DNA from 4 places in the Paenibacillus sp. J22P51 genome. Region 3 is predicted to be linked to each of the others. Evidence: riboswitches for the same ligand, from Rfam matches in the RefSeq annotation. Region 3 holds a riboswitch; each other region holds the start of a gene.
What was found. A riboswitch is a leader RNA that binds a small molecule or an ion and turns the genes downstream of it on or off. The one in region 3 is predicted to bind cyclic di-AMP.
Positions count from the first base shown of each region.

Region 1: linked by a shared signal. The riboswitch ahead of AC58QC_RS23865 (C40 family peptidase) and the one ahead of AC58QC_RS11880 (ABC transporter ATP-binding protein) in region 3 are both predicted to bind cyclic di-AMP.
Region 2: linked by a shared signal. The riboswitch ahead of AC58QC_RS10980 (C40 family peptidase) and the one ahead of AC58QC_RS11880 (ABC transporter ATP-binding protein) in region 3 are both predicted to bind cyclic di-AMP.
Region 4: linked by a shared signal. The riboswitch ahead of AC58QC_RS17505 (CAP domain-containing protein) and the one ahead of AC58QC_RS11880 (ABC transporter ATP-binding protein) in region 3 are both predicted to bind cyclic di-AMP.

Region 1 covers NZ_JCAUAZ010000014.1:25,487-28,689, reverse strand. Annotated here, with positions in the region: guanidine-I (ykkC/yxkD leader) riboswitch at 1-75, opposite strand, end outside; gene AC58QC_RS23870 (MSMEG_1061 family FMN-dependent PPOX-type flavoprotein) at 140-751, opposite strand; gene AC58QC_RS23865 (C40 family peptidase) at 912-1,382, opposite strand; cyclic di-AMP (ydaO/yuaA leader) riboswitch at 1,386-1,524, opposite strand; gene AC58QC_RS23860 (hypothetical protein) at 1,691-2,509, opposite strand; gene AC58QC_RS23855 (M1 family metallopeptidase) at 2,555-3,203, opposite strand, start outside.
Region 2 covers NZ_JCAUAZ010000004.1:3,927-7,129, forward strand. Annotated here, with positions in the region: gene AC58QC_RS10950 (AIM24 family protein) at 1-64, shown strand, start outside; tRNA gene AC58QC_RS10955 (tRNA-Gly) at 167-241, shown strand; tRNA gene AC58QC_RS10960 (tRNA-Arg) at 248-324, shown strand; tRNA gene AC58QC_RS10965 (tRNA-Pro) at 345-421, shown strand; tRNA gene AC58QC_RS10970 (tRNA-Gly) at 439-509, shown strand; gene AC58QC_RS10975 (GNAT family N-acetyltransferase) at 827-1,333, shown strand; cyclic di-AMP (ydaO/yuaA leader) riboswitch at 1,459-1,621, shown strand; gene AC58QC_RS10980 (C40 family peptidase) at 1,624-2,511, shown strand; gene AC58QC_RS10985 (hypothetical protein) at 2,697-3,203, shown strand, end outside.
Region 3 covers NZ_JCAUAZ010000004.1:212,245-215,447, reverse strand. Annotated here, with positions in the region: gene AC58QC_RS11885 (ABC transporter permease subunit) at 1-306, opposite strand, end outside; gene AC58QC_RS11880 (ABC transporter ATP-binding protein) at 312-1,196, opposite strand; cyclic di-AMP (ydaO/yuaA leader) riboswitch at 1,311-1,475, opposite strand; gene AC58QC_RS11875 (antibiotic biosynthesis monooxygenase family protein) at 1,763-2,092, shown strand; gene AC58QC_RS11870 (hypothetical protein) at 2,424-2,606, opposite strand; gene AC58QC_RS11865 (hypothetical protein) at 2,809-2,979, shown strand; partial or broken gene AC58QC_RS11860 (alpha-L-rhamnosidase-related protein) at 3,049-3,203, opposite strand, start outside.
Region 4 covers NZ_JCAUAZ010000007.1:260,028-263,230, reverse strand. Annotated here, with positions in the region: gene AC58QC_RS17520 (Imm7 family immunity protein) at 1-130, opposite strand, end outside; gene AC58QC_RS17515 (SRPBCC family protein) at 146-601, opposite strand; gene AC58QC_RS17510 (hypothetical protein) at 700-1,161, opposite strand; gene AC58QC_RS17505 (CAP domain-containing protein) at 1,307-1,957, opposite strand; cyclic di-AMP (ydaO/yuaA leader) riboswitch at 1,963-2,096, opposite strand; gene AC58QC_RS17500 (hypothetical protein) at 2,197-2,658, opposite strand; gene AC58QC_RS17495 (DUF4362 domain-containing protein) at 2,714-3,151, opposite strand.

The sequences.
Region 1 (3,203 bases), on a different contig from region 3:
CACAGCGTATCCGCTGTGTGTTTTCCCTTGGACCAGCCGGTGTTTGCGCACCGCGGAACCCTAGAAAACGACATGCCGTTATTATAGGCTGGCTAACATATTATGTCAAGTTACACATTTTGTATAATTGCTCTTTACCTTACTCCTCCAAAGCAATCCCGTTCAACGCGACATGCGCACGGAACATATCCATTCCGTCCGGCTGTTCCTGCTCGGATACCCACGTAGCTTGATCCCAAATCTTCGACAGCTTGAGCGCGCGGCTGCAATGCACGAAGCATTCTTGTACTTCGACGCCGACAGCGGCGATCGGTGACTTCCCGTTCAGCTGCATAGTCGACAGCAGTTCCTCGTCCTTCGTCAGCCAAGCGCGACCATTGACGCGGAGTACCATCTCAACACCTGGAATGATGAACAGGAGGCCGACTTCCGGGTTGGTTAGCAGATTTTGCATCGAGTCTAGTCGGCGATTGCCAAGTCTTTCTGGGAAGATAAAGCGGCGTTCATCCAAAACCCGTACGAATCCTGCAGCATCCCCGCGGGGGGACACATCGCTCGAGCCATTCGCATTCGACGTAGAGAAGAAGAATAAAGGCGATTTTGCGATGAATGCACGTGCGTGCTCGTCGATTTGATTGATAACCTTATGTTGAACCGCAGGATGCGGCTCCCCAATATCTGCTCTAATCTCGTCGATGGATCGTATAATACCGGGAAATGGGGGTGTTGTATTATTTTGTGTGGTGTCCATACCAGCCAATCCTTCCTCAAAGCCCAGGGCTATTACTAATCTTTGTGTACTCAACTTGTTTACTTTCTAGTATACGCCGATACACCCGTTCAAATGAATGAAGCCCTGCAAGCCGCTCTTACGAGCTAAGCTTGCAGGGCTTCAATCTGTGCCGAGAACATTACTTGGATTCAGCAGTTAGTTGATTGTAGATATCATCCCACAGAACTCGTCTGGCGGATACATATCGCTTCGCATAATAGGATTCGCTCAACTTATTCTTAACAACACCTTGATTCGTAGCGGAGTGAACGAATTCACCGTCTCCGAGGTACATCCCTACATGAGAGATACCGCTGCCATCCGTGTTGAAAAATACAAGATCGCCCTTACGAAGATCCTTTTTGTCAACCCAGTAGCCTTCGCCGTTTTGTGATTTGGAGCTGTGTGGAATATCGATGCCGAACTCGCCGAACAAGTAGGACGTGAAACCAGAGCAATCGAATCCTTTGGTTGTCGTTCCTGCCCATCTGTAAGGAGTTCCTACAAGCTCGTCTACCGCTTTATCCATATCGGATGCTGCGAAAACGCTTCCTACACTAACACTCAAAAACAAAACAAGACTAAATACAAGACCAACAACTTTCTTCAACTGCTTGTCTCCTTCCGGTGCCTACGAGGTTAGCTGGAGGGTTCGGTTGAAGGTTCCCTATGATCCCTGTCTTGCAAGATCAATTCACCCGGAGTGGTTCCCCCGTTTCCCCATAAACTGAGGAATTCGGCATGAAATATTTGGTTTTTGATGCTAGTCCTTTTTATTCGTCATAAAAAATGAAATTCCTCTTTTATGTTTGAAAAATAGGCTGAAAATAAGTGAAATAGTTCGGAAAAAAGACAAAAAAAAGCCCCTTTCTCAATGAGAAGGGGAGAATGTTTGCCTATTCGCTGTTTTGCTGGATATTAATTGGATATTTTGGCAGAAAGAAGCTGATATTGGGAGGAAATACCCCAGATTTGGATGAAAATGTGGAAGAGGGGGTACAGCTGGTAAATGATTAGCGCTGCTAGACCTGCCCACAGGTAGGTGGCGGTGACCGTGACCCCTGCCAATAGTCCTGAAAAGAGTAAAAGGGTAATGGCAAGTCCGACAATCGGCAGCGAATGTCGAAAGAAAGAGATGACAGTCGATGTGATACCTAACTTGGCTGCGATCGCGAATTGGACATACATAAACAGAAGCTGAAGGAGAAATCCGTAGACCAGTAAGCTGAGAATCCAGGGCAGAAGCTTGAGAACAACCTGCTCGTAGGAAGTGCTATGCCCTAGAATATAAGTGGCTTTGGGGAATATCCAGATGAGTGGAAGCAGGGTAAGTGCGATCCGGATAAGATACACAAGCAGGAAAGGGAGCAAGAGCTGCTTCATCCCGCGAAAGAAACGGTAACCAGCATTCTGGTGAACGTGTGTTAGTGAATAGAAAACACCACCATTTAAGAGGGGGGTTAGCAGCATGCGGGCACACAAGAGAGCAGCGAACCACCATAGATAAGAATAACTAAGATCTGTTTTGAGTAACTGAAACTGGCCTTCAGCTAGAAAGATCTGCAATGCCTGTTTGGGCTGCTCAGCGCCAGGGAAACGATGCATGAGGGGGATGAGTATTCCCTGCACAAGCTTATACAGGAGAATACCCCAACCCATTTGATATAGGAATAAAATAATGGTGGCAAAAGGCTGCGCCATAGCTGCCCTGAAGCCGGATTTGATATAGGTGGCCAACGAGGGTCCCTCCTCAGAGTTTGTCATAAGAAGTAAGCCAAGTCCTTACCAGGCTACTGAGCCGAATATGGCTTGCAGGAGTTGAATAATGCCGAGATTCCACCGAATTTGCCACTTAGTATTTAAATGTGTTTGATAGAAGTTGTTGATGTGCTTATTTTCGAGTATGAGCGTGTACTTAGGATCGATTCGCACCCAGTCTACAGGGGATGTATGCGTTAATTTGAATTCGATGCTGCCTTCCTTGCCATCCCATGTTTTATCAAGCGTTGTGCCATCTGCAAAATGGAACAGAATCGGCACCTCCGGCGAGTTGCCGCCATGCTTAACAATGCGAACCGTGCTTTCGTAAGTCTCGGATCCCTTACTGCCCTGAGGCCGAACGTTGACACTCGCGACGGAATAATCCATCATCATCTCGCCGTACACATACTGATTGAAGAAATCATCCCATTTCGTTTTGCTGACATCCTCCACAACCTGTTGGAAATCCTTCGTCGAGGGATGCTTGAATTGCCATCTTTGGAAATAGGTTTTCATAATTTTATCCATGACTTTGGTGCCGACCTGCTGCTCAATCGCTTTCAGTACGAGCTTGCCGCGTGTGTACACATTTTCCGCATATTGATCATGGCCTGTGTAGGCCCATGCGTCCTTCTGCAGCCCATTTGGTGAGGTGACGTAGCTGGATTCG
Region 2 (3,203 bases), 210 kb from region 3:
GGATAGCTTGCTGCGACGTATAGCTCGGGAAGTGCTGCCTTTTGGTGGAGTTTTCATCAAATAATAAAAAGATTGAAAAAAAAGTTGCATTTGTCCCGAATACCTGATATATTATTCCTTGTCGCCTCAGAGAAACTCTTACTGAGCGAGTGAGAAATAACCGTATGCGGAAGTGGCTCAGCGGTAGAGCATCGCCTTGCCAAGGCGAGGGTCGCGGGTTCGATCCCCGTCTTCCGCTCCAATATTTGCGCCCTTAGCTCAGCTGGATAGAGTATTTGACTACGAATCAAAAGGTCGGGAGTTCGAATCTCTCAGGGCGCGCCATTTACACTTTATCTTCACTACGGGACGTAGCTCAGCTTGGTAGAGCACCTGCTTTGGGAGCAGGGGGTCGCATGTTCAAATCGTGTCGTCCCGACCACTTTAGAATTTTTATATGCGGGCGTAGTTTAATGGTAGAACTTCAGCCTTCCAAGCTGATCGCGCGGGTTCGATTCCCGCCGCCCGCTTAAATAAAAAAGATCACCTTCGGGTGGTCTTTTTTATTTATGCTAGGCTGTGAAGAGAGCCCATAGAGGGTTCGACCGTCCGTGCACACTTCTGAGAATAGGCTATGTAGGACGAGCGTCCAAATATACCACCAGTTGCTTCCGTAGGAAGCGTTATAATAAGCATTTGGAGTATTCCCATAGAGGTTCACCCATTCATGGGTCATGCGTTGCCAGCGGGCTTTCCTACTGCGGCACATGCTTTTTATCAAAGTGGTAAGGTGTTGCATGATCAGAAGGCTTTGTTGGATACCCTAATCTGAAAGGAGATGCCAACGATGGAGTTAGTTGATTCATTTAATGATGTATTCGAACTGATGGAATCCGCTTTTCCTGATACGGAGATAAGGACCTATGAAGGGCAGCGAGCGCTGCTTTCGCATCCTAATTACAGAATTGATGTCGAGAGGGAGGCTCATGGGCAACTGCTTGGCTTTGTGGCAAGTTGGAATTTCGGTACGTTCCGATTTGTGGAGCATATTGCAGTCCATACCGCGATTCGGGGCGGAGGGATAGGCAAACGAATGCTGACGACATATATGAGCAGCGCTGCAACGCCTATCGTACTTGAAGTCGAGCCGCCAAATACGTCGGATGCCAAGCGGAGAATTGAATTTTATGAGCGGTGCGGCTTTCATTTGAACCTATTTCCCTATGAGCAGCCTCCTCTCAGAGAAGGGCAACTGTCATTACCTCTCCAAATCATGAGTTATCCTCATCCGTTGACGGAAAAAGAGTTTGGGCCCTACAAGAACACTCTCTACGCAGAGGTATATAGGCAGTAATGGTAAGGGCACCTCAGGATAATAATCTCTGGAGGTGCTTTTGTTCATGTGGCACAACCCGAAAAGGAAACACTTACCACCGCGAAAAGGTTGTCAGGCGAAAACGAACTGTGCTAGTCTAACATAGACAAAAAATGCCGAATCTCGGAGCATCAAAAGCTCCGGTACGGGGGACTTCTTTACTTGGGGTGAATGGATGCTTAGTTAGTCTTAGACTAATGGAGCGCACTAGGGAAAACCTCTTCCCGAACCCGTCAACTAACCTCGGAGGCTTCAAGGAGGACAATGTTTTGAAACTTTTTACAAAAAGTGTTATTTGCTCATGCGTTCTTTTGGGCGCAGCCATCTCCATGTTCAACGCTCCATCAGCTCAAGCTGCGACAGACACCTCTTCGGTGAAGGTTCAAGTGAATGACGAACTGGTGCAATTCCCTGAAGTACAGCCGTTTATTGACACAGAGGGTAAGCTTCAGGTGCCACTGCGTGTGCTGTCGGAGAAGCTAGGTTATCAAGTGGACTGGGCGAAGCAAGGTGATGAAGTTGTCGTCACCCTAAAGAACAATGAGCAGGCGATTCAACTAACAACGGACGAAGAGCAAGCGGTAGTCAACAGTAAGTTAGTTGAATTAGAGAGCAGTCCGACACTGCTTAAGGGAAATACCTTCGTTCCTTTGCGTTTCATAACAGAGACGTTTGGATCTCCGATTGCGTGGAATGATGCGAATAAAATCGCCATCGTTGAAGAGGACGGTAAGTCCCATAAGCCAGCATGGATTGCACCGCCACCAGCAGCCGCCCCAGCACTAAAGGTCGTTCAGCCATCCGTTTCAGCTCAAATTATTCAAGCTGCAACGACTTTTAAAGGAACGCCTTATCAATGGGGAGGAACAACACCCAAAGGTTTTGATTGTTCTGGATTCGTTCGCTACTTGTTCGAGGCCAAAGGCATCGAGCTGCCGCGTACCTCTGTCCAAATGTATGATCAAGCAGGTGCAAGAGTGACGGATTTGAAAGAAGGAGATCTCGTATTCTTTGCTTCAAACATCGTCAATCATGTGGGCATCTATTTGGGAAATAATCAATTCATTTCCGCGACGACGTCCGGTGGTGTAAAGGTCGATAGTCTCGCTAGCACCTATTGGAGCTCCAGATATGTAGGGGCAAAACGCGTGCTTTAAGCTAAGGACTAACACAAGTAGAAGCAAGTTGTTTAAGAGCGTATGTTCGCTAGGGCTTTCACAATGGAAAGCCTGGCGGGCAGATGCTCTTTTTTTGTGCGAATATCTGCGATTTTTATCGAATTTTTGAGAATTATAGCCTATAATGGAGAAATGGTTGGAAGAAAGTAGGTGACGCGTGCGACATGCAAGTCAGTGTCTGGAAAAGCTGGTTTCATAAAATTAAATTGTCGGGTCGAACAGATCGCATGTATAGCGTAGAAACGGGTCCTGCCATACCGGAAGATATCCGGGAAGTGATTGGGCAATTTTTTCAAACTTATAACCATTTCAAAGGGGCAAGGCAATTCCAAACGGATACGTTTATTAGAGAAGTATTCTACGCGACCAAGCAAGATCCAAAGGATCAGCGCTCCATAGATGAGATGGAATCGTATATTCATAGCAAAAATACACATCGATTGCGATTGAAATCGTACATCATCGATGAGTATTTACGCATTGGTGAGAAGGTGTGCATGATCGGCGTAACGCGGGAGTTTAGCAATGCGCATCGAAATCGTGTGCTTTATTTTATCGTGAATGAGGATGGGGCTTGGCGGTTTCATCATATCGTGAGATCACACCATGGCAAAATTCTTGAGAAGTTTCAGGTGAAGGAACAGGTTGGATTTGTGGTAGGGGATGATAAA
Region 3 (3,203 bases):
TTTCTCACGAACTTCCTTGGAGACTATAGACGTTCCCAGAACCATGGCTTGAATGGCTCCGCAAAGCGTAATGTACATAAAGATGTACATATAGAAACCTAACAGGGTTCCAAAGGTCTCGATTTCAATACCAAGTGCTTTCCTGACTCCTTCTGGATACCCTTCTAATATCGAAGAAAATTCAGCGAAATCCTTAGAGACAGACGGAAAAAGGGATAGGAATAAGACGATGACAGCAATTAAGGAACACGTCCACGTGATCGTGGATTTCCGATAAGCTCTCAATTCATGAAGAAAAATATTCATTCCACTTAAGCCTCCTTCTCATAGTAGTGCATAAAGATCTCCTCTAAATCAGGCTCTTCGATCCAAAGATTATCAATTTCAATTTCAGCAATTTTTCTCATCACTTGATTAATGTTGCCTTTAAATAAGAAGCTAGTTGTCAGGCCTTGGACATCAATGTCATTAACCCCGGTCATCTTGAAGAAATTAGGGTCGAGCGCTTGTGCCGTATCAATTTTAAATCTCTTGAAATTGTTTTCTTTTAACGTGCTGATCTTCTCAACCGTCACAATCCTACCTTCCTTTATTATCGCGACTCGATCACATAGTCGCTGAACTTCACTCAATATATGAGAGGAAAAAAGAATCGTAGCTCCCCTTTTATTCTGTTGTTCGAGTAATTCGAAAAACTTCTGCTGCATGAGCGGATCAAGTCCACTTGTCGGTTCATCAAGGATAATGAGCTTAGGATCGTGCAGCAGCCCTTGAACGATGCCCACTTTCTTTTTGTTTCCCAAAGACAGATCATCGATTTTTTTCGTAACGTCAAGATCCATAATTTCAGCTAGCTCTTTCATTCTTTTTGTGCAATCCTTCTTGTAGAAGCTGGCTGAATACTTTAGTAGGTCGATCACCTTCATGTTGTCATAATAAAAAACTTCTGACGGTAAATAGCCGATTTCTTTCTTAATCTCAGGCGCAAACTGAATGCAGTCTTTCCCGAAAATTTTGGCACTACCGCTTGTTGGAAAAATCAGAGACAGCAGCGTTCGAATCGTTGTTGATTTCCCAGCACCATTCGGTCCAATAAAACCAAATATTTCTCCTTCCTCGATCGAAAAACTAACATCTGTAATGCCTCTTGAATTCCCATAGGTCTTGGTCAATTTATTAATTTCAATGGCATGCATGGTATAGCCCCCTTATGGAATTTATGTAAAATTTCAGGTTGAAGGCAAGCAAAAAGAAGCCCTAAGAGTAGAGAATCTCTACTCTCGGACTTCCAGAATAAGAAGGCGAGGGTGCGGTTCTCTCTCAATGCACTTACGAGGTTAGCTGTCGGATTCGGACTTGAGAGCGTCCTACCTAATGCTTGCGAGCATCAGGATTCACCCCGTGAAGCCATATGTTACTTGGATGGCTCCGGTTGGTTCCCCCGTTTCCCATTGGGAATTAAGTGGTTTCTTTTTGCAAAAAATCAACTTGTCGTAATGAATCTTACGCCGTTCTATATAGAATGTAAAACCTAGATTCGCCTTTAATTTTTGCTTATTTGACTTCAGGAGTCAATGAAAGCGTATTCATTTAATGGTGACGTTGATTATCCCATACTTTGCTACCTATTAATGCTCCTTAGGGAATACGGCTTTGTGAAGTCGCCTGCCTAGGACGATCACATCAATTGGAAACGATGGAATCCATCTGATATACTTACTCCAATAAATGGGTTATATTTTCATTTTGACGGAGGATTCTAATGTCTAATTCAAGTATGTTTACTATGGCCATGTACCGCCCCCAACCGGGTAAAGAAGCCGAGCTAGCCGAGATTGTCAAAGGACACGTCCCGATGCTTCGCGAAGAAGGGCTTATCACGGATTTTCCGCCGGTAACGCTTCAATCTGTAGACGGCACTCTTATTGAAATATTCGAGTGGTTATCCGAGGAGGCCAAGGACAAAGCGCATACATCCCCAAAAGTATGGCCGATTTGGGAAAACATGATGAAAGTTGCCGAGATGGTAAGCCTTTCGTCGCTGCCTGAAGCAGACAGGCCTTTTCCGAATTTCAAAAGAGTCACTCTCTAGCCAAGGAAAATGCTGCATAATCGCATCAATCACGTTGGTATCTCCGTGTACGTGAGTATAATACTGCATAATCGCATCATTCTGGTGGAAGCGTCGAGGAATGTAGATTAGTTAGTAGAAAAAGCCCGGGGATGCTTTCCCCCGGGCTTTCGCTTTGTCTCTGAAAGCAACTATTTATTGTCTGCCTTCGCTTTTTTCACTACTGTTTTGGTTTGGTTTTTGGTTTCTTTGTTTGGCTGATTTTACACTCTTTTTTTGGTTTGTCATATCTTAGCCCACCTATCTCAAGTAATTGGAATACAGAGTCAGCCTATTTTTTTGATGGCTTTGATTAGCTGTTATCAAGATTGATTATTTCATCTAGTTCTGTACTATGTTCGTTTGCGGCTGCACTAATTTCTTGATCAACCTTATTAATTCCTTGAATTTGCTCCGCGGCTTCTGCTTGATTGTTCAATTGCTTAACAATTTGTCCAGTGCCATGAGCTCCTTGCTGTCCTCTATTTGATGTCATCGTAATTATCCTCCTTTTCCAAGATCGACTTCCAGCTATATTATGAGGCTATTTTCCAACCTTATTCACGCCATTAACCAAATGATTAAAAAAGGTTGGAAAATGAACACACTGCCAAGTAAAAAGATCTCCAGTTCTAAATCGGAAACTGGGATAAAATGAAAACCATCGTCTCATACTAACGACGATGGAGGTGAACACGTTGCCCAAAAATGAAGCTGATCCAAAGTATGACCGTGAAGATAACCGAGCAGATAAGAAACACAATCAGCAGAATAATGCCAGTTTCCTCGAAGAAGAGCAAACGCTAACGAGCAGCAATGCCGCTGATTCCGTCCCAAGTTTAAATGGTATTCCCAAAAATCAGATTTGAGTTCTGTGGGGCTGCTCTTCTCTTCACTACTGATGGGAAGAGCAGCCTTTTAAGCGAAAATGAAACAAGCTACACTTCAAACCTAATACTTCCCAGAGTGAATTCGAATGACCGTGCAATCACTCTCTTCATCTCCATCACCAGGGTATTCTGCGCAAAAGGTGGATTAGGACCCGCATCTGCCCAATCTCCAAATCCATGGCTCAGAACATGATGATTTGCTT
Region 4 (3,203 bases), on a different contig from region 3:
GCGTGACTAGCTTTTCCACATCAAGTTCAGAAATTAAGCTTTTCAACTCAGCGATCCTAAGATCTTGCAGTCTGGAATCGGTATCATGTGTGTGATACCTTAAAACAGCCCAACCATTAAACTGGAACATAGCTAGCTCCTTATCCTAACCTTTTTCAGCTAAAATCTTTAACTGTTCGTTCCGATATGTCAAAAATCTCATCATATATTTCTTTAAGACAACTCTCTCAACTACCCATCCGAGCCAGCCCAATGGAGCTTCGAAATATAAGGTATCCTTCATTAAGGTTCGATTACCTAAATCAATAAATTCATGTTCGTGTCTCATACTTTTGAAAGTACCCTGCAGCATTTCATCAACAAAGCGATAGGGTCGAACGTAATTTGAAATGAGTGAAGTATGTCTTTGCCTAATGAAAAAGTGCCGCGCCTCAAAAGTGACCGTTTCCCCGCCGCTTATCATGCCTGTTGTTGTTCCAGCAATCGCTCGTTCCTTGGTGTGAGGCCAGACAGTCTGCGTATGTATATCAATATTACTTGCCATGTCAAAACAAACATCAATCGCTGCTTCAATTTCAATTTCTGTGAATACCTTTATCACTGGTTGCACCTCTTGATTCATTTGATTACATATTTGATAGTAAGAGTGAAAAGCAAAGAATAACCAGAAAACCATACGTTTCTTACGGTAAGGTTAAGTCATTGAGCGCGTTTTCTCCACTCTTCCAAGGTTAAATTATAACCCGTAATTACATCCACAATAAGAATCTCTTTCATATCCTCACTGACATAAAACGTTTGCCACCTAACAACATGATCACTGAAACTCTCTCCTATGTATAAATCGTAATACTTTCCTGTTCTTTCTGGGATATTTATTAAACCATCACTTAAAAATATGACTTTTGATATATTGGCTTCTTCTATCATTTGTTTGTATTTCTTTATTTCATCTACATTCTGTACGAGAAAGTCCATAATTTCTTCAACTGACTTCGGTTTCACATTGGTTACATTTTGTGGTGAAGCGCTAGGCAAAATGGGTGTTACAATAGCCGAACTTGCAGTTGGTAGCAATTCAGCTGGAACGACGGACGATTCACATGCTGTTAATCCCATTATGACAACGATTGATATTGAATGTAGAAATGATTTAGGCATAGCAAAAACTCCAATCCCGCAGATAAAACCCAATTCGACAAGAATAACTAATCTCCTTTGACTTTGTTATAAATAAAAAACAGCCTCCCAATGGAAGGCTGCCGCGATTTATTGCTGTATTTAATATTGCAATACTCATTACTCATTAGTTACTAATGAACTCCTGAACCCACTCACCGTTATAATAGGCAACACCGATTTGAGTGAAGTTGGGGCTTAGAATATTTTGACGATGACCTGCACTGTTCATCCATGCTGTCATGACGGCTTGTGGCGTTTGTTGACCTTTAGCGATGTTTTCACCCGCATAGGAATAGCTAATGCCGTAGGAGCGCATCATATCAAAAGGAGAGCCGTAGGTTGGTGATGTGTGATCGAAATACCCGTTATTGTACATATCTTTCGCTTTATCCAATGCCATCGCGGTTAATGCGCTGTTACTGGCCAAAGGCTTCAGTCCAGCCTTAGTACGCTCCTGGTTAACAAGGTTAACCACTTGGCTTGCAAAAGTAGATTGCGAAGGCGCAGTCGTAACCGGTGGTTTGACAGGTGCAGTTGTACTTGTGCTTCCAGGAATATTGAGCTTCATCCCCGACCAAATAACGTTGGGATTGGCAACTTGAGGATTTGCCTTAATAAGTGAAGATAGGCTAACGCCGTACTTCTTGGAGATTAACCACATGGTATCGTTGCCCGCTACCGTATGAGTTCCCGTTGCAGCAAATGCCGCATTCGCTCCCATAAGGACGGTCAAACCTAGTGCACCAGTAACTACAAGCTTTTTGTAACGTTTCAAAATAAACCTCTCCTTTTTGCGGCCTGCGAGGTTAGCTGTCGGATTCGGATCAAAGAGTAATCACCCGGCCGCGAGATTGCGGCTTCACCCCAAAGATTGGGTCCCCCGTGCTTCATAAAAGCTTCGGCCTTCTAAGTTTTTGATCCAAAATGGATCTTAAAGATTGTATCATGTGAAATCAATGAATACATGACTCAAAATTTTCCATTTAGATCCCGTTAACTCCTATTCACCATAATCTACTCGTATTTAGCCCCAGCTGTTGAACCGTCCGGATAGATAAAATAAGTATAGATTTGTCTATCTTTCCCTTGTGAATACCAAAGTTCAACTTTCTCAACTTTCCCTTCATCTGACCATGTTAAGACTATCTGTCCACCTAATTCCCCTTGCTCAATCCCTTTAAGATCGATATTTAGCCCTAAGTACTGATAGTCTGCGGAAGGTAAAATATCATAACGCCATACAGCTTGCTGCTTATCATCATTTGTTCGTTCAGCCGCAGGATTACCAAGAAGTTCTCTTACGTATTTTTGATCATTCCCAACGTTCAATCGATATTGGATTTGCCATACCTTTTTAGCCGTTTCGTCTGCAAAGCTTGCTGGTTCATTCATCAATGAAATAACATGATCACGTGAATTGTATGAAACGCCTAATCCTAACCCCTCGCCGATAAAACGAATAGGTACGTATTCCACAGGTCAACCCAAGCAAAAACTTTTTCATTTTATCTCTCTCCTCGAATTAATCTCACTATCCCCCACTACCCGCTGCCACAAAGCTAAAAGTCTCCCCAATCGCAACATCCTTACAACCATCCAGCTTATATGAAACACCTCGTTCTACTTTCTCAGAAACAATACGTGTACATTCCGTCTTCAGTCGTTGTTTGCTGCCATGTTTGTCCTCTGAATTATCATAAGTATAAGAAATCTTATCTTTTTTAAAAGCAAAATCATAATAAATCGGATCCCCCTCAATGGTCATTTGCATGATCCGAATCTGACTCTCAACGTGCCCTTCAACGTTTTTCAAAAATTGATTGAAACGATCAAGATTAATGATTCTGCCATGAATATTAATGACGTCTCCTTTTGCGGTCCCTTTGTCTATATCGTACCTCGAATCCGAGCATGAACTAAGCAACAAACAACTCAATACGAACAACATTCGACCGTACCTTATTTTCATTTCTGTTCCCCCTAACCGTTCCATCTACTGATTTGACGCAAACGCTACTGGA